Gemmatimonas phototrophica: one gene and its partner. The protein of the gene in region 2 interacts with the protein of the main gene of each other region in a pairwise test. Links are inferred from orthologs where the notes say so. Each region holds a gene or a part of one and is shown on either strand. Other genes may lie near its edges.

Evidence for each region.
Region 1: the proteins of rpe (region 2) and eno interact in binary tests that used the Escherichia coli proteins (3 or more experiments, as listed by UniProt). The link is inferred for Gemmatimonas phototrophica from one-to-one orthologs.

Annotation. Positions count from the first base shown.
Region 1 is NZ_CP011454.1:1,793,438-1,808,517, forward strand. Bases 147-2,990 are described here. They hold eno (phosphopyruvate hydratase), read left to right. Parts: upstream 147-850; coding sequence 851-2,131; downstream 2,132-2,990. Other genes in these bases: GEMMAAP_RS07450 (lysophospholipid acyltransferase family protein), read left to right, coding at 147-751; GEMMAAP_RS07460 (FtsB family cell division protein), read left to right, coding at 2,143-2,502. Also shown: more of GEMMAAP_RS07450, read left to right, coding at 1-146; GEMMAAP_RS07475 (hypothetical protein), read left to right, coding at 3,131-3,376; GEMMAAP_RS07480 (DUF2911 domain-containing protein), read right to left, coding at 3,476-4,066; GEMMAAP_RS07485 (S8 family serine peptidase), read right to left, coding at 4,144-5,811; GEMMAAP_RS07490 (class I SAM-dependent methyltransferase), read left to right, coding at 5,948-6,724; GEMMAAP_RS07495 (carboxypeptidase regulatory-like domain-containing protein), read left to right, coding at 6,721-7,875; GEMMAAP_RS07500 (cryptochrome/deoxyribodipyrimidine photo-lyase family protein), read right to left, coding at 7,903-9,456; GEMMAAP_RS07505 (hypothetical protein), read right to left, coding at 9,399-10,124; GEMMAAP_RS07510 (Rrf2 family transcriptional regulator), read right to left, coding at 10,190-10,654; GEMMAAP_RS07515 (energy transducer TonB), read left to right, coding at 10,803-11,501; GEMMAAP_RS07520 (amidase), read left to right, coding at 11,797-13,635; GEMMAAP_RS07525 (DUF1707 SHOCT-like domain-containing protein), read left to right, coding at 13,778-14,425; ilvD (dihydroxy-acid dehydratase), read left to right, coding at 14,535-15,080. UniProt on the Escherichia coli protein: Catalyzes the reversible conversion of 2-phosphoglycerate (2-PG) into phosphoenolpyruvate (PEP). It is essential for the degradation of carbohydrates via glycolysis.
Region 2 is NZ_CP011454.1:949,518-964,753, forward strand. The notes cover bases 4,018-7,017. They hold rpe (ribulose-phosphate 3-epimerase), read right to left. Parts: upstream 5,851-7,017; coding sequence 5,185-5,850; downstream 4,018-5,184. Other genes in these bases: tsaD (tRNA (adenosine(37)-N6)-threonylcarbamoyltransferase complex transferase subunit TsaD), read right to left, coding at 4,018-4,614; GEMMAAP_RS03965 (TlpA disulfide reductase family protein), read right to left, coding at 4,631-5,188; GEMMAAP_RS03975 (PASTA domain-containing protein), read right to left, coding at 5,847-6,404; rsmB (16S rRNA (cytosine(967)-C(5))-methyltransferase RsmB), read right to left, coding at 6,404-7,017. Also shown: feoB (ferrous iron transport protein B), read right to left, coding at 1-1,923; GEMMAAP_RS03950 (FeoA family protein), read right to left, coding at 1,987-2,271; lgt (prolipoprotein diacylglyceryl transferase), read right to left, coding at 2,732-3,544; more of tsaD, read right to left, coding at 3,547-4,017; more of rsmB, read right to left, coding at 7,018-7,744; fmt (methionyl-tRNA formyltransferase), read right to left, coding at 7,750-8,844; def (peptide deformylase), read right to left, coding at 8,748-9,314; preprotein translocase subunit YajC, read right to left, coding at 9,327-9,677; tRNA guanosine(34) transglycosylase Tgt, read right to left, coding at 9,674-10,828; tRNA preQ1(34) S-adenosylmethionine ribosyltransferase-isomerase QueA, read right to left, coding at 11,408-12,490; GEMMAAP_RS04010 (GWxTD domain-containing protein), read right to left, coding at 12,584-14,842; Holliday junction branch migration DNA helicase RuvB, read right to left, coding at 14,897-15,236. UniProt on the Escherichia coli protein: Catalyzes the reversible epimerization of D-ribulose 5-phosphate to D-xylulose 5-phosphate.

The DNA of each region.
Region 1 (15,080 bases), 840 kb from region 2 along the record:
GATCGGGACACTTGTCTTCGGTGGCATCGTGCTGCTCGCGCAGCTGTTTGGCGTGCAGCAGGGGCCCGACAGCATTTACGAAAAGTGCCCGCGCTGGTGGGCGTGGTGGCTGCTCCGCGCCGCCGGCGTCAAGGTGGTGTTGCACGGCGACCAGCAACTCGTGTCGGGGGCACCGCGACTCTACGTGGCCAACCACGTGAGCTGGTTCGACATTCCCGCCATGATTGAAGTGCTGCCGCACTACGGTTTCGTGGCCAAGCGGGAACTTGAAAAAATTCCCATCTTCGGTCCGGCGGCGCGCGGGGTCGGAGTCATCTACATCGACCGCGAGAATCGCAAGGCCGCCTTTGGCGCCTACGAAGACGCGGCCCAGAAAATCCAGCAGGGCAACGCCGTGCTGGTGTATCCCGAAGGCACCCGCGGGGGCAGCTACACACTGCGACCGTTCAAGAAGGGCCCCTTTGTGCTAGCCATTGCCTCCGGTGCGCCAATTGTTCCGGTGGTCATTCACGGCACGATCGAGGTGAATCCGCGCGATGAATTCCGCGCGTCACCCGGTACCGTGCACGTCCACCTGCTGGACCCCATTCCTACGGCTGGACTCACGTACGGCGATCGCGAAGCCCTCGCTGAACAGGTCCGCGAGCGAATGGCGCACTGCCTGAACACTGTCTACGGCGTCGAGCCCGCTCTCGAAGAGCGCGCCTCTCGCCCGCCTGCCGTCGTGGAAGCTCACCCGTCCACCGCCTGAGTCAGCTATTCTGATGTATCTGCTCACTGCCGTCTGTCGTACCTGTCGTCTGCCGTCTTTCCGCTAAGCCCAGCATCCACGCTCCCCATTCCAAATACCATGGCTCCCATCGTCTCCGTCTCCGCCCGCGAAATCCTCGACTCGCGCGGCAATCCCACTGTCGAAGTGGACGTCATTCTCGAGACCGGTGCGGCCGGCCGCGCGGCCGTGCCCAGCGGCGCCAGCACGGGTGAGCGGGAAGCGGTGGAGTTGCGCGACGGTGACGCCGCGCGTTACGGCGGCAAGGGCGTGCTGCAGGCGGTGAACAATGTGAACACCGAAATCGCCGAAGCCCTCGAAGGCATGGATGCCACCGATCAGATCGCCATCGACCGCGCGCTGCTCGATCTCGACGGCACCGAAAACAAGGGCCGCCTGGGAGCCAACGCTACGCTTGGCGTGTCCATGGCCGTGGCGCGTGCCGCCTCCATCGAAGTGGGTCTGCCGTTGTATCGCTACCTCGGCGGCCCCATGGCGCGCACGTTGCCGGTGCCCATGATGAACATCATCAACGGCGGCGCGCACGCGACCAACACCGTGGACTTCCAGGAGTTCATGATCATCCCCGTCGGCACCGATTCGTTTGCCGACGGCCTGCGCATGGGCACGCAAGTGTTCCATCAGCTCAAGAAGGTGCTGGTGGCGCGCAAGCTCTCCACCGGTGTGGGCGATGAAGGCGGTTTCGCTCCCAATCTCGGCAGCGACGAAGACGCGCTCAAGATCATCATCGAAGCCATCGAAGCCGCCGGCTTCACGCCGGGGCAGGACATTGCGCTCGCGCTCGACGTGGCGGCGAGTGAGCTGTACCGCGATGGCCAGTACCACTTCAAGAAGAGCGGCGCCGCGTCACGCTCGCCGGAAGCCATGGCCGAGCTGTACGCCGGCTGGCTGGAGCAGTATCCCATCGTGTCCATCGAAGATGGCATGGCCGAAAACGACTGGAAGGGATGGAAGCATCTCACGGAACTGATCGGGGATCGCTGCCAGCTGGTGGGCGACGACCTGTTCTGCACGAACAGCGAGATCCTGGCCAAGGGCATTGAAGAAGAAGTGGCCAACGCCATTCTGATCAAGGTGAACCAGATCGGCACGCTCACCGAAACGCTGGAAGCCATCGAGCTGGCCAAGAGCGCCGGCTACAACTCCATCATTTCGCACCGCAGCGGCGAAACCGAAGACACGTTCATTGCCGATCTCGCCGTGGCCACGCAGGCGGGGCAGATCAAGACCGGCGCGCCGTCGCGCAGCGACCGTGTGGCCAAGTACAACCAGCTGTTGCGTATCGAAGAGCAGCTCGAGGGCTACGCCGAGTATCCCGGCGGCGCCATCTTCGGCATTTAAGGAGCCCGCACGTGGCAGGGAAAAGTCAGAAGCCCGGTCGCGTGCTGGTCCGGCGCCTCGCCTGGGGCGCCGGTGCGGTGTTCGTCCTCTGGGCCTTGGTGGAGGGGGGCGAATACGGGACCACCGACCTGCTGGCTCAGCGGGAGGAGAAAGCGCAGCTCGAGGCCGATCTCGGGCTGCTGCGTGACACCGTGGCGGCACTTGATGCGACGCTCAAGCAGGTGAGCACCGACGACTTCACGATGGAACGCATTGCGCGTGAAGAGCACGGGTTGGTGAAGAGCGAGAAGGAGTTGCTCTACTGGATTGACGATCCGTCGCAGAAAGCGCGCGCGGACAGCGTGCGGGCCGATAGTACAACCACCGATTGAGTCGGATAGACGCGCTCGGGGTTGACTCTCAGGGTTTGCCGACTAATATCCCAAGACTGCCGCGGGGTGGAGCAGCCTGGTAGCTCGTCGGGCTCATAACCCGAAGGTCGCGGGTTCAAATCCCGCCCCCGCCATAGCATCTGGCCAGTCCGAAAGGGCTGGCCATTTGCGTCCTGAAATTACCGTCACTGCTCGATGGTAACCGTTTTGGGGCTGGGTAGCTCAGCCGGTTAGAGCGCACGACTCATAATCGTGAGGTCGGGAGTTCGAGTCTCCCCCCAGCTATCGCTGCAAAAAATACGAAGTCTCTCATCAGCGGCTGACTCATCACGAGTCAGCCGCTTTTGTGTTGTGACCGTGAGGCGTGGGCTCGGCCGACCACCAACACCTTCGGGGGGAACGCGCCACTGCCAGAAAGGGAGGCCGTCCAACGCCGACGCTGTAACGGTCCGGCTCGCTAAGTGACGGCCCCAGCAGTACTTCCAAAAAAAGTTGGGACGAATTGACGAATGGTCTGGTACTTTTGACTGGCCCGATCGTATGATGTTTGGGTGTTCACAGTATTCAATGTCTGTCCCATTGCAGCATCGCGTCGCGTTCGCGGCGCGAATACCGGGAGAATCTCCTTATGAGTCAAAAACTGCAGGATAGTCCACACCGACTCGGTGTCACCTTTGCCACCGTGGTGGTTCTGGTCGGCATGGCCGTGCTCGTCACCGACATGCTCCGCGGGGCCGCGCCGCGTGATGTGGCAGCCGTGGGCGCCTACACCGCCGGTATTGCAGCGCTTTGCTACGTGGTCGTCCGGCTGGTGGGATGGGCGTTCGCGGAAGCCATGATTACCACACGCGAACACAAGGCCCGCGGCTCCTGACGCGGAGGGCGGTTTCCGCTCACAACGACCGCCGCACGAAAAAGGCCACCCGGTTCCGGGTGGCCTTTGCCATATCATGTGACCGCTCCGGGCCGGTGCTTACTTCGCGCTCCACTCAGCGGAGAGAAATACCGTACCCCACGCAATGGTGAGCTCACCCTTTTGCACACCGGGCGCGGTAGACGGCACGAGCGTAATGCTGAGGCTCTCCATCCCGTGCATGAGCGTGCTGGCCTTGAGCGGAATGCGCGCGTAGTCCTTGGCTATGTCATACGCCGCCACGTTCACCTGCGCGGCCCCGGTGGTTTCCTGCTGCAGAATGAGCGTCCAGCCGGTGGTTTCCGGGAGCAGCTGCGCCACGTAGCGGCCCTTGGCCACGTCCTTGCCGCCAATCACCAGATCGGCGTCGGTGGTGAACAGCGTGGCGGCGTTGGCCCCCAAACGCCACACCTTGCCCATGGGGACCAGGCTGTCGGTGAGCAGCTTGCGGCCACGCAGATGCGGCTGGCCATAATCGATACGCACCAACGCCGGCTTGCCGGCGGCTCGCTGGGCGGCGGTATCGGCAAAGGTGAGCGACATCTCGGCAATGGCACGCGTGCTGGGCGCGGCACGACGGGCGCCGGCCTGGGCAAAGGCCGACGTGGCCGTGAGCGTGAGGGCAACGCCGGCAAGCATCAAGGAGCGCATGGAGAGTGTGGGGCGGGAGGGATATCAGGGAACCGCGCCATGCATCGACACGGTCGAGTTATTGGAGATGCTGAACGTTACGGCCGCAACGCTTCCCGCTGCAGTGCCAACTTCACGGCGGCGTAGGCGTCAATAACCCCGCCGGTACGCGACAGACCGGCAAAAGGCGCCTTCTGCCCGTCGCTTCCGGGCAGCGTAACCGTGAGCCCGGGAAACGTCCGTACCGACTGCACGATGATGTCGCGCACCTCGGTCGGCGTGAGCTTGGGGAAATACGTGAGCAGCAGCGCCGCCACCCCCGACACCACTGGGGCGGCCATGCTGGTGCCGCTTTCGCGCTTCACGCCTCCGCCCGGCGCGGTGCTGAGAATGTCTTCGCCCGGGGCAAAGAGATCCACCTGTTGCTTGCCATAGTTGCTGAAGCTCGTGGCTAACGTGCTCGTGCCCTTCCACGAGCTGGCGCCCACTTCCAGCCACAACGACGCGCGGGCATTCGTACCCAGTGTGGGGGTGGGGAACGACGGCACCACATCGTTGTTCTCCCCATCGTTGCCGGCGGCGTGTACCAGCAGTACCCCCTTGCTCTCGGCGTAGCGCACCGCGCTGTCAACTGAAGCTTTGCGTGGTGAGTACGCCTTGCCGAAGCTCATGTTGATCACCATTGCCCCGTTATCCACGGCATAGCGAATGGCGCGGGCCACATCTTCGTCGCGCTCGTCGCCATCGGGCACGGCGCGCACGGCCATGAGCCGCACGTTGGGGGCAATGCCTTGCACGGCGTTGCCTGCCGTTCGCTCCGCGCCAATGATGCCCGCCACGTGGGTGCCGTGCAGCGCATCGGGGCCGGTGACATCACCGGAGCCCACCACGCCCACGGCGCGTGGATAGTACGTGGTGTCGAGGCCGTACGTGGCCTGGTTCTGGTAGGCCTTGAGCGCGTCGGCAATGGCGTCCTCGCCCAAGCCGTTGGCATCAAGGGAGAGCCACGTCTGTTTGGCGTTCGTCTGCGCCGCGTTGGCCGGCGCGAATGCCACCACCCGCGCCCGCGTGAGCGGCCCCGGGCCCATGGCCTGCGTGAGGACTGCGGTTACCTGTGAAAGGGCGCGCTCGATGTTGCGAATCTGGCTGAGCGTGCCGTTCACTTCGGCGCTCTTTTCGAGATACGTGCTTGCCAATGAATCGCAGCGCGCGGCCGATGGCTTGGCAATGCCACGACCCGCCGCCGTTCCGCGGCAGGCGGCATAGATCCGGGTGAGTTCAAACGTTTCCGCACCAACGGCAGCGCCGGTGGGCGTCACCATCAGGTTCCACCCCCAGACGTCGTCGGTGTAGCCGTTCTTGTCGTCGTCCTGCCCGTTGCCGGCCACTTCGGTGCGGTTCTTCCAGAGGCGCGAGCGCAGTGACACGTGCGCCGTATCAATGCCGCCGTCGATCACCGCCACGATCACTTCGCGCTGCGGGGTGCGTGAACTCAGCAGTTCACGCAGCGCCCGTTCCGAGCCCACACCCAACACGCGGTCGGCGTCGTAATCCAGGCGGTGCCAGTCGGCCCGCGCCGTATCCGGTGCCGTGGGCGTAGGCGTGGGGGCCTGCGGCGGTGGCGCGACCGTAATGGGCGGCTGCTGCACTGGCCGCAACGCCGGCTCCGGCGTGGGCGCAGGGGTCGTGGTCGCGCGAGCACAGGCCGACAGCAGCAGCGCCGCAATCACCAGGCGGGGATAGGACGAAACAGAACGAGCGAGCATGGCACACCGGTACAAGGAAACGTGCAGGCGGGACGAAATGCGGTGATCGAGCTGCCATGGAGTCTGGAGGGCTCCGTGGTATTGGGCAATAACGTACACTGCTGGCGCCGAACGGTGCCGACCGCGAGCATTAGCCATGGCCTTTGTTGCGATGGTATGTGCGGTCACCACCGTGCTCTTTGCGCTGTTGTACCAGCGGGAGCGTGCGCGCCGAAAGGGGCAGGGATTGTTGGGGGCGTGGCCTATTCCGGTCATGCCGCTGCCCCAGCTGTCACCGGTCTTTGCCACCGGTCCCTACGGCCCCACGCGGGAAGCGGAGGTGTCGTTCATTGGGCGCGGGCCGCTGGTGGTCCCCGGTGGCACCAGCGATGGCGAGGCGTGGATTCTGGCCGTGCTGGCCACCAAGGCTTCGCGCTGTTTCGAGTTCGGCACCTGTACCGGCAAGACCGCGTACCTCTGGGCCCGCAACGCGCCGGCGCAGGCGCAGGTGGTCACGCTCACGCTGGCGCCAGAGCAGGCGGCTGCCTACGCGCGGGGGGCCAGCGATACCGACGAAGACACGAAGTTTGCGCTGGCCGAGTCGGCGTTTACCGAGTTTCTGTACAGCGGGACCCCCGAGGCGGCGCGCATTACGCAGGTGTACGGCGACAGCAAGACGTTCGATGAGTCACCGTATGTGGCGTGGGCTGACCTGGTGTTTGTGGACGGGTCGCACGCCGAGTCGTATGTGGAGAGCGATTCGGCCAAGGCCATGCGCATCGTGCGGCCGGGTGGGCTGGTGGTGTGGCACGACTACGCCGGTCCCTCCCATGCTCCCGGGGTGTTCACGGCACTCAACCGGCTGGCACAACGGGTACCGTTGCACCGGGTGGATGGCACCACGTTTGTGGTGTGGCGGGCGCCGGTGGTATGAGACGCGCCGCTGCCGCATGGCGCCTGATGGTTTGCGCCTGGCTCTTGCTGTGTGCTCCTGCTGCTGGGGTTGCACAGAGCGCAGCGAGCGGCACCGTGCGCGGCGTGGTGCAGGCCGCGCCCACCAACGTGGCGCTGCCCTATGCGGTGGTCAGTATTCCATCGCTCAATATCGAGCGCTTCTCGGGCGCCGAGGGTCAATTTCTGCTGTCGGCCGTGCCTGCTGGAACGTATGAACTCATGGTTCGGCGCATCGGCTTTGTACCGCAGCGTCAGCGGATCACGGTTGCGGCCAACAGAACCACCACGCTTTCGATAGCGCTCATTCAGGTGCCGGTCCGGCTCACCGGCATGACCGTGCGCCCCACCGACCCGTGTCGCTTGCCGGGACTCCCCGACAGCAGTCGATTCCCGGAGGTCGCACAGCTGGTGGGGTTGCTGCGCGAAAACGCCGCGACGTATCGCACGCTCGTGCGGCGCTTCCCGTTCGTGTATGCGCAGGTGCGCGCGCTGGGTGAGTACGACGATGGCACCATGGCCGTACGCTCCGTAGACACACTCGCCGTACCGGCGCAGCCGACGGTGCGCTATGAACCTGGGCGGGTGGTGCAATCCACGCGCGGAACGATTGCGCGCGAAACGTTCATGGCGATTCCGTCCATCATCGATCTGGTGGATCCGTCGTTCGTAAACAACCACTGCTTCATCTACGCCGGTGCCTCGGTGCAGGGAAACGAGACGTGGTTCCGATTGGATGTGCGCGCCAGCGAACGGCTGCGGACGCCTGACGTACACGGCGCCTTCTTTCTGGACAGTGCGACGGCGCAGCTGCGGCGCATGGAGCTGGAGCTCAGTCGTCCCGAGCGATTGCCGGCCTCGCTGCGTGGCGTGCGCAGTGTGATTGCGCACAGCACGTTCGTGGAAATCGCGCCGGGGTTGTCGATCTTGGAGTCGGTGTGCGCCATCAACTGGCAGAAGCCCCGGCAGGGCACCCGCGTATTTCATGGCGCCGAGTTGCAGCATACGCTGGCTTGGGAGTTCACCATCGCGCCGCCTGATGTGGAGCGAGTGACCGTTCGCACCGGGCCCCCGTGGCACCCGGCCACGCGGTTGCCGGGGGCGTCTTTGCCCTGTGCCGGAGCTGAGCCATAGGCCAGATTGGGGCCGCGGGGCGATTGGCTATCGAGTGGATGCATTGAAGGGCGTCTTGCGCGACCCATGCTGCTGCCATACGCGGCGAGACACGCCTTGCTGCTGCGCCGCTTGTTTGAGCGTGTGCAACGTATCCCGCGCGTGCGTATACGACGCTTCGTGCGGCACAATGGGCCGCGGATAGTCACGACCAATGTGCATACCGTGCATCTGCTGCATGAGCGGCGGTGCGTCCCAGGGGCGCAGCAGGTCGGCGGTCGGAAGCGCCGAAAGCTCCGGCACCCACCGGCGCACAAAGTCGCCCGCGGCATCATGCTCGGCGGCCTGCTTGATGGGGTTGTAGATGCGGATGGTGTTGATCCCCGTCACACCGGCCTGCATCTGGCACTGCATCCAATGAATGCCCGGCTCGTAATCGGTGAAGGCCCGCGCCAACACCAGCCCCGCCGGGCGCCAGTGCAGCCACAGGTAGTGCGAGGCAAAGCTCATCACCATGGCCCGCATGCGAAAGGTGAGCCACCCGGTGGCGTGTACGCTGCGCATGCAGGCGTCTACCAGCGGATACCCGGTGCGCCCTTCGCGCCAGGCATCCAACCGTTCGGCGTCTGGCTCCAGTGACCACACGTTGTCAAAAATGGGCGCGTACGAACGGTACTCCAGCGCCGGTTCCGACTCGAGCTTTTGTATGAAGTGATCGCGCCACTCGATACGCGAGGCAAAACTCACCAGCGACTGCTGCCAGCGCGCTAGCGTTTCACGTTGCGAGAGGTTGCTCGCTGTGCGACCGAGCCCCTTGAGTTCGTCCCGCAATTGGGCGGCGCGACCGCGTGCGGCCTGATACGCCTCGCGCACCGACAGGGTGCCCCACGTGAGATGCGGGCTGAGGCGGCTACAAGCGTCAATTGCCTCGCTGGGGCTGGACATGGCCACGCGATAATGCTCACCGCGTTCCTGCAGAAAGCTGCCGAGCAAACGCTCGGCGTGGGTGCGGCCGCCGGTCTGACGCTCCACCATGCCAGGCACGTGCATTGGCGGAGTTGAAGCGTTGCGCGGGGCCACGAATTGCTGCGGCACCCGCGAGAGTTCGTCCGCGGTGGCCCCCGTTATGCGCAGCGGGGTCGCGGCACGCGGTGCGCGCACGTGCTGCAGCCATTGTTCGTGCCAGCCGTCTCGCGATGCCAGGCGTCGCACCACGCCGCTTCCCTGGAACTCGTGCATCGCGAGGCCGCGCCGCCTGGCCCAGGCGCGTACGCGCCGGTCGCGCGCGTAGCTCGTGCCGTTACCGCACTCCTCGTGGGCGTAGATCGCGGTAATGGGCAACTGTTCGCACAGTGCCTCAAACACATCGGGCAGAACGCCGTGGGGCTCCAGCAGCGGTGCCCCTCGTTCGGCCAGCGCTACGCGCAATTCCTGCAGGCACTCTTCGACAAAGGCGGCGTGTCGAGGGTCGTGATCGGTGGTGGTGAGCAGCTCGGGTTCATGCACATACACCGGCAGTACACGCCCCGCCGCTGCCGCGGCCGCTAAGGGGGCGTGATCATGAAGGCGAAGGTCTCGTTTGAACCAGAGGAGTTGCAGCACAGCACACCCAGCGGAAGGACGGTGCGGAGCGACGTGATGCGCCCCGACGGATCGAACCGGTATTGCACCAGCTGGGAGGGGCCACTGGCACTGGCCACCTGCAGAATGGCCATCACGCGCGCACGGCTAGCGGCCAGAAACCGGGTGGATCCCCCCGTGCCATGAAGCGCCTGCACCTGTTGCAGGTTCCGCTTGGCGGCCAGCGATGTGCGCTGTACGCCATCATCACGCGGGACGCGTTTGGCGAAGCGCTCTTCGTTGTGCACAAAGAGCTCAAGGGCGGTGGCGTCTCCGTTGGCGTCGTGCACGACGGCCAGCAGCGCCGGGCCGTGCTCGCCCGCGTCGCCCAAGGGGAGCGGGACGACCCACGCCGCTTCGTGCGCCCCCAGGACGAATGCCGGCAACGTCTTACGCAGCTGCTCCCAGTGAATACCCATGGCGAGCAGGTGCCCTTGCACCGTGTCGCGGCCACTGAGCGCGGCGGCGAATCGCGAGTTGCCGGGGATGCTGAGTGTCACGTTGGGGTGCAGGGCAGGGCCCGCTCCATACTGGCGCAGCTGCCGTGCCTGCGCGGCGGACCACGGCATCAGGGCCAGGAGCACCAGTGCGGTGAACGCACGCAGACGCCTGACCCAGGATGTGGTGTACTGATGCGGTGTGAGAGACATCGTATTGTATCAGATAGTGTTACAAATTGAGGTGCGACACATCGTGAAAGGTCCTGCGTTGATGCTCAGGCCACGTGCGCTGATGCGCCGCGACAGCTCCGCACGCGCGTCATGACCTCGCGTGACATGGCGTCGACGGTGACTTCGCCGAGGGTGCGCTTGAGCGCCTCTTCGGCTTCCACGTACAACCCATCCAGGTACGAGGCAATCACCGGCGCTACGGGACACTCGGCGCCTACAGCGCTGGCATGGCGGCCAATGAGCGTGCAGGCGTCGTCCTCGACCGCTTCGTACACTGCCCGCAGCGTGATGTCGCGCGGGTCGCGACTCAGCACGGAGCCGCCGCCCGCGCCACGGCGGGTGTCCACAAGGCCCGCACTTTTGAGCTGCCCCAGCACCCGCCTGATGACCACGGCATTCGTCCCGACGCTCTGCGCCAGTTCGTCGGACGTGGCCCCGCGCCCCTCCTCACGTTCGAGGTAGGAGATCATGCCAAGCACATGGGCGGCGACGGTAAGGCGGGAGTTCATTTTTGAATTGTAACTGTATGGGTGACAAATGGCAAATAGGGATCCGGTTGACCACGGCCACACTCCCGTTCGTCACGGATGCCTTGCGTGGCGGCGCCGAGAAGCGAATCATGCGGGATCAGCCCCTGCCATGGAGGACCAAATGCCGGTGGCCAAATCACGAACTCGCGTAGCGCTGCGCGCCTTTGAATCCACGCGGCGGTTTTCGTGGCACGCGTTGGTGCAGCAGGCGGTGGGGGTGAGCGCCGAGCTGCTCATTGTGGTGGGCTTTGTCGCGGCTGGGTGGCTGGAACGTCGCGCATTGGCGAAGGAGCAGAGCCAGCAAGCCGACGAGTCTGTGTCGTTCTTGGCGCCGTTCCGCCGCTACTCGCCGCCGCCCTCTGAGGAGCGTTTGTCATTCGTCGGGCTGGGGGGCGCCGCTGTTTCCGCCACCGGTGAAGTGGCGGTGCCAACCGATCAGGGCCGTCAACCAGTGGCCGTCTCGCAGCAGGGGGCACAGCTGGTTACGGAAACTTCGCCGACGCCGTCGGAGGTCTCGTCGCCGCAAGCGATGACCGAGATTGAAGTGGACTCCACCGCCGCGCTCGACCCCACGGCCGAAGGGCCAGTGTACCCCAAGGCGCTGATGGACGCCGGCGTGCAGGGAGTGGTGTACGCCCAGTTCATCGTGGACAGCACCGGCTACGCCGACACCCTCACCATGCAGGTCCTGGAGATAGTGGACCCGCAGTTCGTGAGCGCCGTACGCGCCGCCCTGCCGCGCATGAAGTACAAAGCGGCGATGTTTGCGGGCAGGCGCGTAAACCAACTGGTGCAACAGGCGTTTGTTTTTCGGATACAACCGTAACAGCGTAACGGCGTTATGCTAGCCGCGTTATGGGTTATCTGGTTTCCATAACGGTGCAACTTCGTAACGGCGTTATGATAACCGCGTTATGGGTTATCAGGTTACCGAGCAACTGCGGACCGGCGGTACCGCTTACCGCGGTAGCAGTACCCGATAACCCGATAACCCGTGACGCCGTTATCATAACGCCCTTACGCCGTAGCGCTTTTACGCTAACCGGTGGCCCATAACGCGGTTATCATACCGCCGTTACGCTGTGCCAAACCGACCCTCTTCAAAAAGCGAGTCCGCGCGCGTGTCTACTCCTCTCGATTTTCTCGAGCATGCTCAGGCTGAGCTGGCGGCCATGGACTACGACGAAACGGCGACGGGGTTGCCGCGTCGTGAGTTCATGTTCCGCTCCCTCGTAGCGGCGGCGGCCAGCACGTTTGGTGTGCGGGCAGCCGGAGCGCAGTCTCCGCGCGCGTACTTTGACGCGACGGCGAGTGTGTGGAGTACCATGCAACCGCCGGTGCAGCAGTCGGCTGTGCCACTGGGTAATGGCGAGGCGCCGGCATTGCAGTTCATGCCGTACCCCGAGGGGACCGGTGCGCTCATGGAAAAGATGGTCGCCAAGTACGGCGTGAATGCGTTCAAGCGCAGCACGTTTACGGTGGAGCCGTTTACGGGTGCGGTGCCAAGCAATCCGGAAGATCTCGCGTTCCTGCCGGCGCATCGAATTGCGGCGCTGATTAAGGCACGCAAGATCACGTCGCGCCAAATCACCGACATCTACCTCGAGCGCATGGAGCGGCTCAACCCCACGCTCAATTGCGTGGTGACGCTCATGAAGGAGTCGGCGCGCGCCGAGGCGGACGCCATGGACAAGGAGCTTGCCGCCGGCAAGTACCGCGGCCCGTTGCATGGTGTGCCGTACGGTATCAAGGATCTGTTTGCCACGAAGAACGCGCCCACGTCGTGGGGCTCGCCGGATTACAAAGACCAGACGCACGATTACGACGCCGAAATTGTGGTGCGGTTACGCAACGCGGGTGCGGTGTTGCTGGCCAAGCTTGCCACGGGGTTGTACGCACAGAACGACTGGTGGTTTGGCGGGCGCACCAACAATCCGTGGAACACCAACATCGGATCGAGTGGCTCATCTGCCGGGCCAGGCTCGGCCACGGCTGGTGGCGTGGTAGCCTTCTCCATTGGCACCGAAACGCAGGGTTCCATTGTCTCACCGGCCATTCGCAACGGCATCAGCGCGCTGCGTCCAACGTACGGCCGGGTGAGTCGTCATGGTGGCATGGTGCTGAGCTGGTCGCAGGATCGTGTGGGTCCCATGTGTCGCACCGCCGAAGACTGCGCGATGGTGTTCAACGTGCTGCACGGTGTTGACCCCAAAGACGCCAGCACGGTGACCACGCCCTTCACCTTCGATCGCAACATCAAGCTCGCGTCGTTGCGCATTGGCGTGGATCCCAACGCGCCCAAGGAGTTAGTGGAGAAGCTCACGGCGCTGGGCATGACCCCCAAGACCATTGGCGCGCGTCCCACGGTGCCGGGCATGGGGGGTGGTGGACTGAACGCCGAGTATGCCGCGGCCTTTGACAGCTTTGTGCAGAAGAAGGCCAAGGAGTTCAACCTCGATCTCAACGCGCTCCCCGAACGCCCGGCCAGTGGCCCGGGGGCCAACGGTCCGTTTGGCAATACACCGCCGGCGCGTCCCAAGGGCATCAACGAAGGGGAGCCCAACCCCATGGCGGCAGCGGACTGGAACCCCCGCTTTGTTGGCGGGCGCAACACCAAGGCGTTTGACTTCATCAACAATCAGCGTCGTCGGCTCATGCTGGTGCAGAAGTGGGGCGAATTCTTGAAGGACCTCGACGGCTTCATTGGCGCGCCCAATGCCGATATTGGTCCTAACGCGCAAACCGGCCATCCCTGCGCCGTGCTGCCATTCAAGTTTGATGTACCCAACTTTGGTGGCGGCGGACCACGCAACAACGACTCCACGCCCGCGCCCACGTACAAGGCGCAGCCCATTTGTGGCGTGATTACCGGCAACCTGTACAACGACGACATCATTCTGTCGGTGGCGCACCAGTTCCAGAAGGCGACGGACTTTCACGCGCGGCGGCCGGCGCTGTAAGGGCGCCGAAACTGCAGGGACGGAACCGCGTAGGACAGATGACGGCAGCCACACAGATGGCAGTTGGGAGTAGGCGTTCCTCCTCACTGCCGGCTGAGTGGCTGCCGTCTGCCGTTCAGCAGTTCCCAAACCCAGCCACACGATGAATTCCCCCTACGCCCCCATCCCCATCTCCAACGCGCATCGTGACCGGGTCACGCGGCTGTTGTCGGCGGCGTTCGCGAATGATCTGCTGAGCATGGAGCAACTCGACCAGCGGCTGGCGGCGGTATATCGCGCACAGACCCCGGCCGAGTTGCAGCAGCTGCTGATGGATCCCAGCGATCCATCGCGGTCACTGGACGACTGGCAGCGCTACTCCACCACCGACTCGCTGGTCCCCGAGCGCGGGGTCGCCGTGGCCGTGATGGGCGGCTTTGGGGTCAAAGGCGGCTGGATGGTGCCTCGGCATCTCAAAGTGTGGGCCGTCATGGGCGGCGGTGAGCTCGACCTGCGCGAAGCGCGCTTCTCGCCGGGAGTTACGCACATCGAGATTGTCGCCTGCATGGGCGGTGTGGAACTCACGCTCCCCGAAGGCGTGCGTGTGGAGGTCGTGGGCGGAGCGTTCCTGGGCGGTTTTGAGCACAAGGCCGGCACCCCTATTGAAGACCCCGAGGCCCCGGTGGTGCGGGTGAGTGGGGTGGCGATCATGGGAGGCGTGGACATCTCCCGCATGCGGCGCGAATACAAGAACGAGCGGCAGTACCTCGCCGCACTCGCGCGGGCCACGGAGATCCAGCGGGGGCGTTGACGGGTTAGTGTTCCACAGCGAGGCTTTGGGGTAGCGACACCTGCCATCTGGGTGGCTGCCGCCTGCCGTCTTGCTGTGAGCCCTCCACCACCGCCTGCCCCCCGCACCAATGTCCCAGCACCCGCTCCCCAGCCGCCACGCCATGCAGGGCCCCGAGCGCGCGCCGCATCGCGCGTTCTACTATGCCATGGGGCTCACGAGTGAAGAGATCGCTCGGCCGCTGGTCGGAGTGGTCTCCAGCTGGAATGAAGCGGCACCGTGCAACATCTCGCTCAAGCGCCAAGCCGAGGTGGCCAAGCGCGGTGTGATTGCCGGCGGTGGCACACCACGTGAGTTTTGCACCATTACCGTGACCGACGGCATTGCCATGGGTCACGCGGGCATGAAGGCCTCGCTGGTGAGTCGCGAAATCATTGCCGACAGTATCGAACTCACCGTGCGCGGACACTGCTACGACGCGCTGGTGGGCATTGCCGGCTGCGACAAGACGCTCCCCGGCATGATGATGGCCATGGTGCGCCTCGATATTCCAAGCGTGTTCCTCTACGGCGGCTCCATTTTGCCGGGGCGCTACCAGGAGCGCGACGTTACGGTGCTCGATGTATTCGAGGCAGTGGGCTCGTACGCGGCAGGCAACATGTCGCTCGAAGAGCTG
Region 2 (15,236 bases):
GAGTGCCGCTTCGTTCTCGCTGCCGACGCCGTAGATGGTGCCCATGGTGGACACAAATACTTCACGGGCGGCGAAGGAGGCAGCGATGGAGACACCAATCTTCCAATCGTACCCCAGCGGGCGCACTACAGGTTCAATGGCGTGCCCGATTTGCCCCAGGACGGAGTGTTCGAGTTGTTGTTCCTGCTGCGCTTCGGCGGGGAGTGACGCGTCCACGGCCGACTTGGGGTAGGTGGCCATGGCCCAGAGCACGATGCTGAGCGCCAGAATGACGGTACCGGCGCGGCGCAGGAACAGCTGACAGCGTTGCGCCACACTTACCAGCAGCGACCACGCGCTGGGCAACCGGTAGGGGGGCAGTTCGAGAATCATGGGGCGCACGGGCCCCTTGAGGAGCGTGCGCTTGAAGATGGCGGCCACCGCCAATGCCGCCACCGTGCCCAGCAGATACATGCCCAGCATCGTGGCGCCCTGCAGCGTGAGTCCCGGAATGAGCGACGTGGCGGGGACAAACGCACCAATGAGCAACGTGTACACGGGGAGCCGCGCCGAACAGCTCATGAGTGGCACCACCATGATGGTGGCGAGGCGGTCCTTGGGATCTTCAATGGTACGCGTCGCCATCACCCCCGGCACCGCACAGGCATAGCCGGAGAGCATGGGAATGAAGCTTTTCCCGTGCAGCCCCACCGTGCGCATGATGCGATCCATGAGGAACGCCGCGCGCGCCATGTACCCCGAGTGCTCAAGCAGCGTAATGAACGCGAAGAGAATGGCGATCTGTGGCAGAAAGACCAGCACCGAACCCACGCCACCAAACACGCCATCGACGACGAGCGATTTGAGATCGCCGTCGGCCATGCGGTCACCCACCGCGCCACCCAGCGCACCTATGAGCACCTCAATGCCGTCCATGAGTGGTGTCGCCCAGGAGAAGACCGCCTGGAAGACGACCGCCATGAGCACGAGAAAGATGACCGGCCCAAGCACCCGGTGCAGGGCGATGCGGTCAATCTGATCGCTGAGGTTCTGCTTGATGGTGCGAGGGCGGGACACCGTACGTTCAATGACTCCCGCAATCCACGCGTACCGCACTTCGCTTTCGAGGCGATTGGGGGTGAACCCGCGGTTCTTGAGCGTGGCCATGGCATCCTGGATCTGCACCTGCAGCTGGGGCACGGTGACCAGATGCGGTTCACTCTTGCTGACGCTGAGCAGCCGGAGCGCTTCCATCCCGGCGGCAGTCGGCGTGAGTCCGGCCTCCACCAGGCAGCTCTTGAGCGGCGCGAGGGCGTCTTCCACGTCGGCAGGGAGCACAAACTTGCGCGCCGGGGCCGGGAGGGAGGCGGCGGTAATCAGGGCCCGCTTGAGCGGATCGAGTCCTTCGCCGCGCTTGGCCACGGTGGGCACAATGGGCACGCCCAGCTCGTGAATGAGCTCCGGCACATCGATCGCAATCCCTTCGTCCTGCGCGACATCAAACTGATTCAGCGCAATGACGACCGGGATGCCGAGCTCGAGGACCTGACTGGCGAGAAAGAGATTGCGCTCGAGGTGGACGGCGTCGATGACGACGAGGACGACGTCGGGGGTCCACCGGTCGGCGTCCCGGTGCAGGAGCACTTCGAGTGCCACCTGTTCATCGGGCGACCCGGCGGACAGCGAGTAGCTCCCGGGCAGGTCGAGGACCGTAATGCGGCGGCCGTCGGGGCCCTTGAAGCCGCCTTCGACTCGCTCGACGGTGACACCGGCAAAGTTGCCGACGCGCTGGCGCAGCCCGGTGAGGGCGTTGAAGAGCGTCGTCTTGCCGGTGTTGGGGTTGCCAATGATGGCGACCCGCAGCAGCTCCTGGCGGCCGTCGTGACGGGCTTCAGTCGCGACCGGCGTGGTGCTGTCGGTCGGGGAAGGTTGGATAGTCGTCACGGGGTTGCGAGCGTGTGTCGCTGGAGGATCGCGACACGGGGCCAATCAGCGCCGTCGTGCGCGTCAGGCGCGCGCGGAGACAGGCTGGACGGTGATGCCCGCAGTGAGGGCGGAGCCGAGCGCGAGGCGCGTCCCGCGCACTTCGAGGAGCATGGAGTCCCGGGCGTCGATGATATTGACGGCGGTGCCTTCACAGAGGCCGAGCGCGCGGAGGCGACAGGCTTCATCACCGGAGCACTCGATATCAATGACGGTGGCGCGGGTTCCGGCGCGACAAGCGCTCAATGCGCACGTGGTGCGCGGAGCGAGGTCAGCGGGCTGGAGCGTAGGGAGGGAAGCCGAGCGCACGTGTCTAGTTGAGAATGGTTCTCAGGGGTGATATTGGAGTATACACGAGACCGGGCGATTCCCGCAATGGGGAATTGGGTGGTCGGCATTGATACCGTATAGAGGTCTGCAACTGCGGTTCGGGGAACGGCAACCGCGGTTCGGGTTTGGACCTGCCACGGCAGTCTTTGGACAGCCACTGCAGGTGTGGACTGCCACTGCAGTTGAGGAGCACGGCGGTTTGGGTTTCTGCGGAACGTGCCGCCCGGCTTCGCCTGGGCGGCACGTTCTTGGTGGTTGATGTACCAGCCACTGCAGTGGTCGTAAGGAAGCCACCAAAGGAATGCGCCCGCCCGGCAAAGCCGGCGGGCGCTTCCATACAGACCCCAACTGCGGTGCACCTCAACTGCAGTGGAGGTCCACAACTGCGGTGGCAGTCCAGAACTGCAGTGGCAGGTCTAAACCCGAACCGCGGTTGCCGTTACACGCTACGCCGACGTCCAACCATCAGCGCCACCCCGATCGAGCCAATCGTCAGCGCGATGATCTGGGCCGTGGTCAGCCCAATCGTGAGGGCGTCGTCCTTGGCGCGGAAGAACTCGACGATGAAGCGCTCGATACCGGCGGCGATGCAATAGGCGCCAAAGAGCCAGCCGTCCTTGTGGGTGTGCTTCCGGAACCGCCACAGGATGGCAAACATGATGAATCCCATGATGGTCTCGTACAGCTGGGTGGGATGCACGGCCACCACATCGGTCGGGTTCGTGCCGGCCGGAAAATCGACGCCGAACTGCGAGCTCATCACGGCGACCGTGCTGGGGGGCGCGCCCTCAGGGAACTGCGTGGCGAAGAACCCGTTGAAAGGGCGCCCGTAGTCGTCGCCCACGGCCCAGCAGCCGGTACGTCCTACCGCGTAGCCAGCCGCAATGGCAATACCTGCCACATCGGCGATACGCAGGAAATTGAGCTTCTTGTACTTGATGGTGGCCCAGCAGAGCGCCACCGACCCAATGAAGCCGCCCCAGAACACGAAGCCGCCGCGGCTGAAGAACGCGCCGGGGTCGCCGGTGAGCACCACGTAGTAGGTCTTGGCGCCAATGAGCGTACCAATGAGCGCCGCCATCACCACATCGGGAATGGCATCGGCCTCGCGGTCATGGCCTCGTCGCCACAGCTCGCGCTGACAGACGATCTGCGCAATGGCAAACGCGGCCAGCACGGCCAGCCCGAAGCCGGTGAGTTCCAGCGGGCCAAGGTGAAAGACCGTGGGGTGGTGCTGTATGGGAAAAAGCATCGTCAAAACTTACCTGAAAAAATCCCGGGGATCGGTAACGACGCCGTGGCGGTCATGGCCGGATCGGCGTGTTCCCCTTTCATGGCGCGAAACAGCCCCGCCGCAGCAATCATGGCCGCATTGTCGGTGGCCAACCGGGGCGATGGCGCAAATACCTCGCCCCCGCGTCCGGCAAAGCGTTCCCGCATGGCGGTCTGCAGCGCGCCATTGCAGGCCACGCCACCGCCCAGTACCACCCGCGTGCGACGTCGGAGTTTCGCCGCCCGATACACCTTCTCCACCAGCGTCTCGATCACCGCGTCCTGAAAGCCGCGCGCAATGCTGGCCCGCTGTCCCTCGAGATCACCCGCCTGCTCGGCGTGACGTACGGCATGCAGGACCGCCGTCTTGAGTCCACTGAACGAGCAGTCGAAGTAGTCGTCGTCGGAGATCACCGCGCGTCGCCGCAACATGGGGCGCGGAAACTGGTGCGGATGCCCATGCGATGGACTCGGGGCGGTCGCCGCCAGCTGTTCCACCGGACGGCCGCCGGGATACGGGAGCCCCAGCAGCTTGGCCACCTTGTCAAAGGCCTCGCCTACGGCATCATCGCGCGTCTGTCCCAGGAGTTGATAGCGCCCCCAGGCCGGCACATCCAGCAGCAGGGTGTGGCCCCCACTCACCAGCAACGCGGTGAACGGGGGCTGCGCGTGCCCATGCTCCAGCAGCGTGGCAAACAGATGCCCCTCGAGATGGTGCACGGGCACCACCGGCTTGCCATAGGCCAAGCCAAGCGCCTTGGCGTAGCTCGTGCCAACCAGCAGCGCTCCCACCAACCCTGGCGCGTGCGTCACCGCAATGGCGTCCACGTTGGGCATTTCCACCTGCGCATCCCGCAGCGCCGTTTCTACCGCCGGCACAATGCCGGTGAGGTGCTGGCGACTGGCAATCTCCGGCACCACCCCACCAAAGAGGCGATGCACGTCCTGCGAGAGAATGACCAGCGACTCCAGCGTCATGGCGTCGGGGGTGCCATGCACGATGGCGGCCGACGTTTCGTCGCAGGAGGTTTCGATGCCGAGGATGCGCACGCGAACGGGTGCGGCGTTACGACTTGGGCTGCGCGAGCAGCTGCTCGAGCAGACGCTTGTTGCCGTCGTAGTTCAGGGTAAGATCGGTGTGGCCAATGAGCCGCTTCCGCACCACCCCTTCGCGGTCGATGATGAACGTTTCCGGCACACCAGTGGTGCGATAAATGCCCTGAATGGATCCGGAGGCGTCGTGCAGCACTTCGAAGTTCAGGCCGAACTCCTTCACGAAGTCACGGATCTTCTGTTCTTCGCCTGCGTTGTCCACGCTGACCGCCACAATCTTGAGTCCCTTACCCCCCAGCTCCTGGTGCAGGCGCTCGATGGCCGGCATCTCCTCACGGCACGGACCGCACCAGGTGGCCCAGATATTGAGCAGAATGACTTCGCCGCGATAATTGCTGAGCGACTTCATCTGCGGCGTCGCATCGACGGTGGACGCCGCAAAGCCCGGCGCATCAGAGCCGGTGGTGACGTTGGTCAGTTCGTCCTTGAGGAAATGCGATGCGGTGAAGGCGCCGCCGACCAGAAAGGCCACGATGCCGAGCACCACCATCCACTGCTGTTTCGCGGTCATACGCTTTCCGAACAGAGGTTGCGCAGCACGGCGATTTCCTGCTGCGGATGTGCTGCCCCAAAGACGGCGTTGCCGGCCACGAACGTGTCGGCCCCCGCCTTCCAGCAGCGGTGAATGGTGTCGCGCGAAATGCCCCCGTCCACTTCCAGCACGGCGGGGCTCTGCGCCTGGTCAAGCAGGAAGCGCGCGCGTTCGATCTTGTCCACCGAGTAGTCGATGAACTTCTGGCCGCCGTAGCCCGGATTGACGCTCATGATGAGCAGCAGGTCGAGCATGTGCGCCACTTCTTCGATGGCGCTGAGCGGAGTGGCCGGATTGAGTGCCACGCCGGCTTTGACGCCCAGTTCCTTGATGCGCGCGAGCTGACGATCGAGATGGGGCGCCGCTTCCGCGTGAATGGTGAGCACATCGGCGCCCGCCTTCACGTAGTCTTCGAAATAGTTCTCCGGCTCCAGCACCATGAGATGCACGTCCACCACCTTGGTGGTGGACTTCTTCACGGCTTCAATGACCTTCACGCCGAACGACAGATTCGGCACGAACCGACCATCCATGACATCCACGTGAATCCAGTCGGCGCCGCCGGCTTCACACATGGCAATCTCGTCGCCGAGTTTCCGGAAGTCGGCGCTGAGGACGGACGGGGCGATGCGAACGTTCATGGGGCGAAAGGGGACGAGGGTCTGGACAACGTATCGGTGCCGGTCCGCCCGTCACTGAGGACGAGGGTGACCGGTGTTTGCGGGGCGACCTGGGCTCCGGCCAGGGGCATGGACGCGAGCACGGTGCCCGCCGGCTTGGACGACGCCTGGAACTGCACTTCTCCCACCTGCAGTCCGGCATCGAGGAGCGCGTTCCGGGCGGCGCCCTCTTCCATGTCTGTTACCTGCGGCACGGCAGTGAGTTCAACCGGCGGGGCTTCCGCCTCGCTGCTCACGCTGTCGGCCTTGCGTTTGGCTTCGGCGGAGCGCTCCTGAGCCGTCGGCTCGGGGATGCGCCCCTTGGCAATGCTGTCGAGCATGACGGCGAGCGAATCCACACCGGTGCCACGCCCCGGCTCGAGTTTGCTCACGGTCATCACGCCGGCGCCGGCGCCAATGGAGACACCGGCCACGATGGCAATGAGGGCGCGAATGCCCCACAGCTTGAACGCTGCTGCTCCGGCGCGGCGGCCGCCGTTCGTCGCCTTGGTCGTAGTCTTTTTGGTGGTAGCCATCAGGCACTCCTCCGGAGACGCGCGGCAAAGGCACCGTCAAAGCCGTGGCGATGCGGCAGCACACGCAGATACCCACCGTCGAGCACATCGTCGGGGACCACGCCGGGGGCCGGGGCCTCCAGCGTGAACTCCGGGTGTGCGGCCAGAAACTGCTGCACCTGTTCGTCGTTCTCTTCGAGCTCCAGTGAGCAGGTGCTGTAGATCAGCAAGCCGCCCGGCTTCACCACCGTCGCGGCGGCGCGCAGAATCTGCTTCTGCAATGCGCCCAGCACCGCAAAATCGCTCACCTGCAACCGCCACCGCGCATCCGGGTGCCGACGAAAGGTGCCAGTCCCGGTGCAGGGCACATCCACCAACACCGCTTCCACCGGGGTGATGGCGGGGTGCCTGGCATCGGCCACCAGCACATGCAGCCGCTCGGCATCCAACCGGCCAAAGCCGTTCATCATGCGATCCACACGCGTCATGTTCCGATCGGCGGCGAGCACCAGGCCAGCGCGGCGCGAGAGCTCCAGCGCCTTGCTCCCCGGTGCGGCGCACAGGTCGGCCACGGTGCTGCCTTCGGCCACATGCGCGTACTGCACCACCAACGTGGCCGCCGGGTCCTGCACGTAGAGGGCGCCCTGCTTGAAGGCGCCCAGTTCGGTGAGCGCCACCCCTGTGGCCAGGCGCAACGAATCGGCAACGCGCGGGACCTCGTGTGTTTCCACGCCAGCGCCATCGAGCATGGCCTCCAGCTGTTCGCGCACCACACCGTACGGACGCACCACAATGCTGGCTGCGGCGTTGTTGGCGTCGAGCAGGGCCCGCGTCTCCTCCATGCCCCAGCGCTCACTCCACCGCTGCACCACCCACCGGGGATGCGAGTACTGCTGCGCCAGCGCTTCCAGGGCATCCGAGGGCGTGGCTGGCTCAATGGTGGCCCGCTCCCGGTCAATGCGCCGCAATACGGCGTTGGCCAGCTTGCTGGCTCCAATACCGTGCCGCTGCTTGGTGAGCTGCACCATCTGCCCAATGGCGGCGTAGGGCGGCACGCTCCCCATACTGAGCAGCTGATAGGTGCCCAGTCGCAGCAGATCGGCCACGTCCACATCGATCTTGGCAATGCCGCCGCGCACGCGGTCGGCCAGAATGGCGTCGAGTCGGCCGCGACTGCGCAGCATCCCCCACACCAACTCCTGCACCCAGCGACGATCGCGCGCGTCGAGGGCCAGCGTCCGCTTTTCGAAGGCGCCATCCAGCAGCTGCCCCGCCCGCAGGTCGGCCAGCATGTTGGCCGCTGCGGTGCGTGACTCCGTCACATCGGGGCCTTTCTGTTCGCCCTGGTACGGCCGCTTCACGACACTCACGGCAACGCGTCCGGCGTCACGACGTCAAACTGATCGCCGGCCGCCACACCACGGCCACGGCCCCAGGACGCGGCCGTCATGCGCGGCTTGCCACTGGGCTGCACATCCATGAATCGCACGGCGCCCACGCCGCAGCGTACCAGCAACCCGTCGTCGCCGGCGCTGCGCACGGTGCCGGGAGGGCTGGCCTGCGTAGGTTCGTCCAATGCGGCATCGCTGCCATCGCCCACGACGCGCACCCCGAAGCACTTCACATCCTGTCCCTTCAGGGACGCATACGCCCCCGGACGCGGATCAAAGGCGCGCGCCACGCGCGACACCAGCGCGGCCGGCTGCGCAAAGTCGAGGCGCGCCATGGAACGATCGATCTTGGAGGCGTACGTGGAGAGCGCGTGGTCCTGCGCAATAGCACGCGACACCCCCGCCTCGATGAGCGTCAGTGCCTGCACAATGGCCAGCGCTCCCATCTCCGCCAGCTGGTCGTGCAGTTCCCCATAGGTGGTGTCCGGACCAATGGGGGTGCGCACCACATGCAGCATGTCACCCGCGTCGAGCGCTGGTACCATCTGCATGATGGTGACGCCCGTCTCCGTCATGCCCTGCAGGATGCACGCCTGAATCGGCGCCGCGCCACGCAGCTCGGGGAGCAGCGACGCGTGAATGTTGAGCGTGCCGTGTGGCGGCAGATCGATCACGGCCTTGGGCAGAATGTGCCCGTAGGCCACCACAACCGAGATGTCCGGCGCCAGCTCACGCACCTGCTGCATGAACGCATCGCCGCGCGGCTTGAGCGGCTGCAGCACCGGAAGGCCTTCTTCGAGCGCCACCACCTTGACCGGCGACGGGTCGAGCTGCGTGCGCGAGCGTCCCCGTGGTTTGTCGGGCTGGGTGACCACGCCCACCACGTCGTGCCCTTCACCGAGAAGGGCGCGGAGGGGCGGCACGGCGAAGTCTGGCGTGCCCCAGAAGAGAATTCTCACGGGGCCGCGTCGCCTTACGCGTCCGAGCCCGCGGCGCCCTTCTCGGGGGGCAGATCGCCCACCGGAAGCACGCGCAGATTTTTCGGATACTTGGACTTTTCGTAGTCCCACTCTTTCATGGCCGATCGCTTCTTGAGCAGGCTGAGTCGGTCGGTGAAGAGTTTGCCGTGCAGGTGATCGATTTCGTGCTGCAGGCAGCGGCCCAGGAGATTGGCCGCGTCTTCGATTTCGTACCACACCCCATCGATGTCCTGCGCCCGCACCGTCACCCGCGCGTGGCGGCTGACGTCGGCATAGATCTCGGGAATGGAGAGGCAGCCTTCTTCGCCTTTCACCAGCCCGCCGTCGTGACTGACGATTTCCGGGTTGATGACCACCAGCCGGGTGTCGTCGGCGTCCACCACACACAGACGCTCGCTGCGCCCCACCTGCGGCGCGGCAAGCCCCACACCCTTGGCGGCTTCCATCGTCTCGAACATGTCGTCCACGAGACGGCGGAGCTCCGGGGTGATTTGCGTAACGCGCTCGGTGTCCTGTCGCAGGATGGGAGAGCCGAGGACGTGAATATCGAGACGGGCCATGGAACCGAGCGCTTACGCGGCGGGGGTACCACCGCCAACCGCGGCAATACGGCCGCGTTCGACGATCAGCTTGCTCTCACCCGACTTGATCGTGATTCGATCGGCCAGGGTGGCGGCGCCGTCCTTGCCCTGTGAAGCGATGTGCAGCACTTCGCCCACAATGCCGCCGGCGGTGACGATTTCATCGCCCTTCTTGAGCGTCTTCACGCGCTCCTCGTGCGACTTGCGCTGCTTCTGCTGCGGGCGGATGAGCACGAAGTAGAAGATCGCGAAGATCGCGCCGTACATGAAAATCATCTGCGGGATGGCCTGGGTAGGCGCGCCCTGCAGAAGTGCGAAGCTGGCAATGACGGAAGCGGTCATGAGGCGGTCTTTCTGGAGTGGTAGCGGGCGAGCCAGTCACGGCTCCAGCCCTCGAACGTGCCGGCCTGGACGGCGGCCCGGGCGTCGCGCATCAACGCGACAAGGAAATGTACATTGTGCAGGCTCAGGAGGCGGAGTCCGAGAATCTCTTCGGCCACGAATAAGTGCCGGATGTAGGCCTTCGAGAAGCGGGTACAAGCGGCGCAGGTACACCCCACCTCCAGCGGCTCCGGGTCAGTCCGCCACTGGGCGTTCTTGATGCTCCGGCGCCCGGTGCTGGTAAAGAAGGCCCCGGTCCGGCCCATCCGGGTGGGGGCCACACAGTCAAAGACATCCACACCGCGGGCCACCCCCTCCACCAGATCCTCCGGGAAGCCGACCCCCATCAGGTACCGGGGGCGGTCGGTGGGCAGCTCCTCGTTGACCACGTCCAGCATGGCGTACATGTCGGGCTTGGCTTCGCCCACGGACAGGCCGCCAATGCCGTACCCCACCCAATCCCCCGCGTTGCGAATGGCCTGGGCGGACGCCCGGCGGAGGTCGGCATGAATTCCCCCCTGCACGATGGGGAAGAGCGCCTGCACGGGGGTGGGGGCACTGAGATCGGTGGCCTGGAGTTCGTCAAAGGCAATCCGGCACCGGTCGAGCCACCGGATGCTGCGTTCCATGGCCACCTTGGCCAGGTCGTGCGGCGACTGCCCGGGGACCACGTGATCGAATTGCATGATCACGTCAGCGCCCAGATTGCGCTCAATGCGCATGACCGATTCGGGGGTGAACTGCTGCAGCGACCCGTCAAGGTGGCTGCGGAATTCGACCCCTTCTTCCTGGATGGTGCGCAGCCCCTCCAGGGAGAACACCTGGAACCCCCCGGAGTCGGTGAGCATGGGCCCGGACCACTGCATGAATTGGTGCAGGCCACCCATGGTGCGCACGAGCTCATCGCCTGGCCGCAGGCGTAGGTGGTACGCGTTGGCCAGCACCATGGTGGCGCCCAGCCGCGACAGGTCTTCGGGATCGAGCGACTTCACGCTGGCGAGCGTGCCAACAGGCATGAACTGCGGCGTTTCCACGGGGCCATGCGGGGTGTGAAAGACCCCGGCCCGGGCGTGGCCGTCAGTGTGTTGGGTTTCGAAGGAGAAGTGGGACACGCCGGAAAATACACTGCCTGGGCCGTGCGGTGGCTTGTGGCGTTCCACTATTGCCGGCGTCTGGGCTGACACCGCTGAACGGCATTACGAGGACTGGTCCGTGTATTCGGACAGGGCGTCTGACCGAGGACGGCGACGGTGTGAGCGACCGGCACTCTCCACCTCCGCCAGTTCAACATTTTTAAAGATTGAACACACTGGCCGCAGCAGTACGCCGCCTGACTCATGCCGGAACCAGTCCTCGTTTGGACGCCCTGTCCGCGACATCGGAGCAGTCCTCGGTTGGCAGTTCCAACCCGGCTCGCGATTCGCACCGGTGCTTGGGCTGGCACCGCTGAACGGCATTACGAGGACTGGTCCGTGTATTCGGACAGGGCGTCTGACCGAGGACGGCGACGGTGTGAGCGACCGGCACTCTCCACCTCCGCCAGTTCAACATTTTTAAAGATTGAACACACTGGCCGCAGCAGTACGCCGCCTGACTCATGCCGGAACCAGTCCTCGTTTGGACGCCCTGTCCGCGACATCGAAGCAGTCCTCGTAATGCAGTTCAACGGGGCCCGTGGTACACCCCACACGTCAGATGATGCACATCGCATCACCGTACGAGTAGAACCGATACTCGTTCTCCACCGCCACCCGGTACGCATGCATGGTCTGCTCGTAGCCGGCAAAGGCCGCGACGAGCATGACCAGCGTGGACTTGGGCAGGTGAAAGTTGGTGATGAGATGGTCAACGCCGCGGAACTGGTAGGGCGGGCGCAAAAAGATGTTCGTGTCGCCGGTGTATGGCTGCACGATCCCATGCGCATCGGTGGCCGTCTCGAGGGTGCGCACGCCGGTGGTGCCCACCACCCAGATCTTGTTGCCGCGGGCCCGTACGGCATTCAGGCGGTCGGCGGCCTCTGGGGTCACCTCACACCATTCGTCGTGCATGAGGTGCTGCGACGGGTCCTCGTCGCTGACCGGGCGAAAGGTGCCCGCGCCCACATGCAGCAGCACATTCACGCGTTCCACGCCCTTGGCCTGCATCTGCGCCAGCAGGTCGTCGGTGAAGTGCAGCCCGGCGGTCGGCGCTGCCACGGATCCGGCTTCCCGGGCATACACCGTCTGATACCGATTCACGTCGCCCGCTTCGTCCGCCCGCTCAATGTACGGCGGCAACGGTACGTGGCCATGCGTCTCAATGGCGGCGAGCGGATCCCCATCGGTGTGGAGCTTCACGATGCGCGTGCGACGCGGCGTGGTATCCACGATTTCCACTTTGAAGCCATCGGCGATGGTGACCACGCGCCCCGGGCGCAGTTTGCCGCCCGGATGAATCATGGCTTCAAAGTGCACTCCGTCGGCGTGGCCCTCGGCCGGACGCAGCAACAGAATTTCGGCCGGTCCACCACTCTCACGATGCCCCAGCAGGCGCGCGCGGAACACTTTGGTCGTGTTCAGGACAATCGCGTCCCCCTCGGGAATCAGCCCCAGCACGTCGCGGAACGTGCGATGCGACACCCCTCCCGTGGTACGATCGACCACGAGCAACCGGCTCGCATCGCGCGGCTCAACGGGCCGCTGGGCAATGCGAGCTTCGGGAAGCTCGTAGTCATAGTCGGACGTACGGGCACCTTTCGGTGGCGAAACGCCCACGGAATCGGACGGGAGGGTCATAGAAGCTGCGAAAGACAATCGAAACGGCTCCGCCGCGCAACGGCTCGGCTCGTTTTCGTCCCGCCCGGATGTGTTTCCGTCCCTCCCGGGACATTAACGAATGGAAAACTCCGTATCCCGCGAAACGCGTTTCCCGGACCCCAGGTCCGATATTTCCACACGCAGCTTGTAACGGCCGCTCGGGGCTTCGCTCATATCCAGCGAGAGATAGTCCACCAGCGTTGGCGACGCGGCCGCGGTGCGGTCGAAGCTGATGGTGAACTTGTCTCGCGACTGCTGGGGGCGACCAACGGCCTTGCCCAGTCCATCCAACACCCGCACACCAAAGCCCAGCGGGCCACCGCGCTCGGTTCGTTCCACCGAAATGGCCACCCGGTAGCGGCCATTCCCCTGCTTGGCGGTCAACTCGTACAGCTCCCACACGAGGCCGACCGACGACCCCTTGTCGAAGGCCCCAACGCTCGGCGTGGTCACGACATCCTTCCAGCTGCCCGCGGCGTTCTTGCCGTCGGCCAACGCCGGCTTGGAGCCCAGCAGCACATCGCTCATGGCAAAGCCAGTCGTGGCCACAGGGTTGAGACGCACGGTGCCACGGGCCGCGCGACGCGTATCGGCCTGCAGCGCTTCCACGCGTACCACATTGATCCCCGGGCCCAATCGGCGCGTCCATGTGCGCCGCTCCCGTTCGGTCAGCGAATCGGGGGCATACGACCCCTGCGTGGATTCCATCCCCTGAACGCGCACGAACTGGTCGAAAATGCGGAAGTCGAAATCCACCGGTACCCGGTCCAGCGGGGTGTTGCGGACCAGTGAATCCAGAGGAACACGTGCCGCCACGACCGCATCGAGTGAATCGCCACCGGCCCGGAAGCGCGCCACGCGAACTGGTATGGTGTCGAGCATGTTCGTGGTGGCGATGTTGTCGAACGTCGCGGGCAACGCGTCGCGCACGCGGTTCACGTAATCCTGATCGTTGCGCGCGATCCTGGCCGTATTGAACGACGGCACCAGATCAAAAAAGAACACTGCGGTCGGGTACTCCCAGATGAGTGTGGCGTTTGCCGCAAACTCACTCGACGTCCATGTGTTGCCGGCGGACGTGATCTCCACTTTGGGGGGACCGTAGCGCACATAAATATCACCCCGGTCGGTGTCGGCTCCCCGCAACTCCATCTCCTCATCCGTCCAGCGGAAGTCGGCGTAGGTCACGCGCGCCAGAAATTCCAGCCTCAGCTCGTTCTCTGCCGTGAGCGTAAGCGGGTCGTTCATGAGCCAGTACATGGCTTCGAGGCCACGCTGCTGCTCAGCGGGCAACGACGCGAACTGCGCCGAGTCGGTGGTGGGCGTTCGCTTGTCCATCGACTTGGGGCGCAACAGCCGAGTGAAGCGCGTAAGGCGCTCGGCCTCGGCGTCGTCCATGAGCACGAGCGCCGAGTCAAATGCGGCCTTGGCGTCGGCAAAGCGACGGAGCCGGTGCAGCGCGAGTCCGCGCGCCAGCCGCGCCTGATAATCCACCGGAAATTGCGCGCTGCGGCGCGACGCGACGCTAAGTAGCTCTTCCCACCGATCCTTGGCCGCGAGCGTCATGTACAAATGACGACTGAAGCGCAGGTTGGTGGAATCGGCGCCCACGGCGGTGCGGAAATGATTGAGTGCGCTGTCGTACGACTCGGTGCCGGTAGGCGGCTCGATCTTCTTGAGAAAGCTGGACACCACATCGCCAGCATCCTTGCGCATGAAATTGTCGTTCCCGCTCAGTTGCACACGGCGGCCATCAGCGGCAAGACCACGATTGCCGATGGACTCGTAACTGCGCCAGGCGAACATGCCGGCGATATCCGACGCCACGGCCAGCGTAGCCATATCCCCAACGCGCTTGGCGGCATCGATGCCATCGTTGGCCTGCAGTCGTCCCGCCGCCCGGGCCATGGCGTAGCCCGATTTGAGCGTGAAACGGCCAAGACTTACATGATAGCGGGCACTGTCGGGCGCGAAGTTCACGGCCAGCCGCAACGAACTGTCGGCCGCCGCCACCATGCGCACCATCTTCTGCGAGGGGAATACGTTGGGGCGCATCCTGAGCCCTGTTTGCGCCCAGAGGTACATGCCCTGGTAATACCAGGAGACGGCATCGCGCGGGTTCTTTCGCACCGCGCTGTCGAGCAGCGCCAGCGCCCGCGTGGTATCACCCATACTGGCAATGGAGTCGGCGCGCGCAGCAGGAGTACCAGCGGCGGCACCGTAGGGGGCCACCAATTCGATGGCGGCTTGCGCGGAGAGGAGCGCGGGGACGACGAGCGCGACCAGCGATACCACGGCAAGTCGCGCACGACGGCGGGCAAGAGTCAGCATATCACCGAAAATCATTGAAGGCCTGGCACTCGCGCCGAGTTCGGCGCGCCGTGGTCAAAATAGGCCGGGTTGTTCGGCGCTGCCAATGGGTGGGACGAATCCCAGGTGACGATACGCATGCGCCGTGGCGACTCGTCCCCGCGGCGTGCGTTGCAGAAATCCGTGCTGCACCAGAAACGGCTCATACACCTCTTCGATGGTCCCGGCATCTTCGCCGATTGCCGCGGCAATGGTGCCGAGGCCAACGGGGCCACCGTCAAACTTTTCGATGATGGCTCGCAGGAGACGCGAGTCCATATCGTCCAGTCCGAAATGATCCACGTCGAGGAGCGACAGGGCTGCCTGTGCTACGTCGAGCGTGATGATGCCGTTGGCCCGGACCTGGGCGTAATCG